2 regions of the Massilia sp. TSP1-1-2 genome follow, and region 1 is predicted to be linked to the other one. Evidence: predicted binding sites of a transcription regulator. Region 1 holds the regulator's gene; the other holds the start of a gene.
The links. The regulator LexA, encoded in region 1, represses DNA repair genes until DNA is damaged. The targets are predictions, from matches to a motif close to ACTGTATNNNNATACAGT.
Positions count from the first base shown of each region.

Region 2: dinB (DNA polymerase IV) is a predicted target of LexA. The motif match lies at 1,373-1,390, and genes of this name have one in related genera.

Region 1 covers NZ_JAFCTU010000016.1:78,167-80,368, reverse strand. The annotation lists gene priB (primosomal replication protein N) at 1-16, opposite strand, end outside; gene rpsF (30S ribosomal protein S6) at 59-463, opposite strand; gene lexA (transcriptional repressor LexA) at 831-1,466, shown strand; gene ACP7BV_RS15485 (tetratricopeptide repeat protein) at 1,517-2,202, opposite strand, start outside.
Region 2 covers NZ_JAFCTU010000009.1:78,882-81,083, reverse strand. The annotation lists gene ACP7BV_RS09970 (lipase family alpha/beta hydrolase) at 1-309, opposite strand, end outside; gene ACP7BV_RS09965 (TetR/AcrR family transcriptional regulator) at 606-1,295, shown strand; gene dinB (DNA polymerase IV) at 1,405-2,202, shown strand, end outside.

The DNA.
Region 1 (2,202 bases):
ACTGGAGTTGATTCACCGAGGTGGCATCAATTCGCGTTCAGGACTTTCAAACAAAAAATTACGCTGCTGCTTGAACTGGGGCTGGAGCTGCTGCGGCAGGAGCCGGAGCTTCCGAGCGGTGGCTCTTGGCTGCGTCTTCACGTTGTACCGATTTCATCATCGGCGATGGCGTGGTTTCAGCCTTCTTCATGCGAACGGTGAGGTGACGCAGCACCGCATCATTGAATTTGAACGCGGTTTCGAGATCAACCAGCGTCTCGTTGTCGCATTCGATGTTCATGCAGATGTAGTGCGCTTTTGGCAGCTTGTTGATCGAGTAAGCCATCTGACGACGACCCCAGTCTTCAACACGGTGAATGGAACCACCGCGCGTGGATACGCTGGCTTTGTAGCGTTCGATCATCGCCGGGACTTGCTCGCTTTGGTCCGGGTGGACGATAAAGACGATTTCATAATGACGCATGCATAACTCCTTAGGGACGTTTAAACAGATGCCCACCTCGGCGTCAAGACGAGTGTGGGAAGGGAAAGCCGGCAATTATAGCGCGAGATGGCGCTTGCTGGCAATGCCCTTGTTGCTCCTTCAAAGTCCGGGGATGAAATCGTGGTCAAGAAGTTGGCTTGGGCAGCATGGCATGGCCGCCGGCAAAGCTGATCTCTGATCGCGTGAGGCCGCCTGCAAGGGCTACTTCGCTGATGAAATCTTCTTCATTCGCTGAAATTGACACGTCAAAGTGCAAATAATTCAGGCAAAACCGCATTTAATACTTGCGCTGGGCGAAATACTGTACAAAAATACAGTCTGTTTATACAAACAGTCTCTTATACCGATGATCAAGCTCACACCACGTCAAGAACAAATCCTCAACCTGATCAAGGACGCGATCGACAACACGGGCTTTCCACCGACCCGCGCCGAGATTGCCAACGAACTTGGCTTCAAGTCGGCCAATGCGGCCGAGGAGCATCTGCAAGCGCTTGCGCGCAAGGGTGCGATCGAAATTTCGCCGGGCACGTCGCGCGGCATCCGCCTGATCGGCGCCAGCCTGGACGTGATCCCGCTGGTGCCGGCCTCGCTGATGATGTCGCTGCCGCTGGTCGGGCGCGTCGCTGCCGGCTCGCCCATCTTGGCGCAGGAGCATGTGGAAGCCACTTACAGTGTCGACCCGGCGATGTTCTCGTCCAAGCCTGACTTTTTGCTCAAGGTACGGGGGTGGTCGATGCGCGACGCCGGCATCATGGACGGCGACTTGCTGGCCGTAAAAAAGGTCGATACGGCCAAGAACGGCCAGATTGTCGTTGCCCGGATCGGCGAAGACGTCACCGTCAAGCGCTACAAGAAAACCAACGGCATTATTGAACTGCTGCCCGAAAATCCCGATTTCAAGGTCATCCGCGTCGACCCTGAAACCGACGACTTCGCGCTCGAAGGCCTGGCCGTCGGCCTGATGCGCAGCTGGCACTAACAGCAACCATTCCCGCAATCTACCCCGGGGTAGATGTTGTTTGACTGTGGCTACTTGACCATGCGGTTGTGCTCGGCAACGTAGGCGTCGGTGGCGTCGCGCCAGACGGCGTAGTCGGCCAGCAGCAATTTGGAGGCGATGCGGGCTTCTTCGACGATGCGCGCCTGCACGCCTTCGAGGTGTGTGGTGGCGGTGGCCATTTCGTCTTTGGTGAGCAGGTCGGCAATGTCGGCAGGGATGCGCTTGGTCAGGGGCGTGGCGGCGTTGATGTTTTCAACAAAGCCGTTGTAGCACAGCTGCCAGGCCTGGACTTTGGCGGCGACGGCGGCAATTTCATCGTTCACTTTCGACATGGCCGGGATCCGCGGCACCGGACAACGGTACTTGCCTGACTTTAAGTCAGCACCGTCGTACTTCGACATCCAGTAAGCGATCTCTTCTTTGTGGGCTTCGCGCCGCTTCATCATCTCCAGCGCGGCAAGCGCCGTCTTGTTGCCCTTCGCGGCCGACTTCTTGAACCATGACTCGGCCTTGACCAGGTCCACGCTGCCGGCGTCGCCGTATAGATACATTTCGCCAACGTGCAACTGTGCTTCGGCATTGCCGGCGTTGGCGGCCTTGGTAAATAACTGCAAGGCTTGCGGATAATCCTTCTTGGCAAAGAGCGCGTTCGCGCTCGACAGGTCATCGGCTTGCGCCGCGCCGCACAGCAACAGGCTCAGGCAGAACAGGGTTT
Region 2 (2,202 bases), on a different contig from region 1:
CAGGTTGACCTTTTCCAGGCGGGTGGCGGCAATGATTTGCTTGACCTGGAACAGCAGCTGTTCGCCGCGCACTTCGGTACTGTTGGCGGCCGACACGCTGGTGGTGTAGACCGTCGCGCCGCCGCTGCGCAGCGATGAGGGAATGCCGTAGAAATACTCGACGGGGCCAATGTTGTCGAAGCCTAACAGGCCGTGAACGAGGACGATGGGGTACTTGGTCTGGGTGTAACCCAGTGCCCAGGATGGGGCAGGCACGGCGAGCGCTGCTGCGAGGACTACGGATGCGCACTTCCAAAAGCGATTCTTCATTTTGTCTCCTGATGGTTTTTTAGAATTGAAGTCGACTACTGGAACTGAAGTTGTGCGGTTCAAGCCGCACATTCCTTCGTGTTACCGAGCTCACCAGATCTTTCCGCTCATGCAAGCCTGGAAATTATGTTTCAAATTAGAGCGAGCGCTCGGTTTTTTGAATTTAGCACCCTATTCCGTAAAAAGCATGACGCAGCGCAATAAGTGCGCTCGTTCTTTTCTGACCAGAACTTATCTGTGGTTTTAAAGCGATATAATCGTTCTGGGAACCAACTTAAGGCCACGGCGAGCGCAATATGGCAAGTATCCAGTCCAGACGTTTCGACTTCGATCAATTCCAGACCATGACGCCGCTCAACGGTGAGACGATCTGGGCCTATCTGGTCGACCGCCATGCCGAGCGCATTGGCGTCAAGCGGCGCAAGCCGGCGCTTGAAAACATGGAAAAAATCTTCGTCGCGACGTTCCGGCTCGCCAACGAGGTGGGTTTTCGCGCCATGAGCCTGCGCGACCTGTGCCGCGAGACGGGTTTGTCGATGGGCGGGCTATACGGCTATATCGAAGGCAAGGACCAACTGGCCGAGATGATCGAGGATGTGGTGCGCCAGACAACCTACGAGCTGCCGCGCATGTTTGCCCACATCGAGGATCCGCGCGAGCGGCTCGAGTCGCTCGTGCGCGGGACGATTTATTTGTCCGAGATATTGCAGCCGTGGTTTTATTTCGTCTACATGGATTCGCGCGTGCTCCATTTCGACCAGCGCAACATGGCGAAAAACTCGGAGCTGTCGATCCAGACGCTGATCGCGCAGTTGCTCGACGAGCTGCGCCCGCTGCCCGAGGGAAATACGACGCTGATCGCCGCCCATATCCTGGCCCTGTTCCAGGACTGGTACCTCAAGCGCTGGAAGTACAAGGCGGCCAAGGTCAGCGTGGATGAGTTTGCCGACAGCGTGTTGCTGTTCCTGCGCAGCCACCTGAGGTAGGGCATAAGGCCTGCCGCTTTTCCGCCCTACGATGGTGCAAACGGCAAGCTCTTGCAACATTGCGCGCGGTAAGCGATACTGTATGTAATCACAGTACTTCGCCTCCATCGTGAACCTTCCCACTCCCGTCCCCGCCTGCGAGCCGCAACGCTACATCGCCCATCTCGACATGGATGCCTTCTACGCGTCCGTCGAATTGCTCAAGTATCCGGAGCTGCGCGGCCAGGCGGTTGTCATCGGCGGCGGGCGCGACCAGCATCCAGTGGTGCAGGCCGACGGCCGGCGCCAGTTCGCCCTGATGCGCGACTATGTCGGGCGCGGCGTCGTCACCACGTCCACCTACGAGGCGCGCGCGCTCGGCGTGTTTTCGGCGATGGGCATCATGAAGGCGGCCAAGCTGGCCCCGGACAGCATCTTGCTGCCAACCGATTTTGACGCCTACCGCAAGTTTTCCAGCATGTTCAAGCAAGCCGTTGCGGACGTGGCGCCCATCATCGAAAACGTCGGCATCGATGAAATCTACATCGACCTGACCGAGTTCGGCGCGCGCGCCCCCGCCGTCGCCCAACAAATCAAGGAACTGGTGTCGCACACCACGGGCCTGTCATGCTCGATTGGCCTGGCGCCCAACAAGCTGCTGGCCAAGATTTGCTCCGACCTGGAAAAGCCGAACGGCCTGACCATCCTGTCGCCCGAAGACGTCCAGACGCGCGTGTGGCCGCTGCCAGCCCACAAGATCAACGGCATTGGACCAAAGGCGCGCGAAAAGCTCAACAACCTGGGCATCGCCACCATTGGCGACCTGGCCGGCGCCGACGTGCACCTGCTGCGCGCCCACTTCGGCGAAGTCTATACCGCGTGGCTGGTGCGCGTGGCGCACGGTGTGGACGAGCGCCCAGTGCGCACC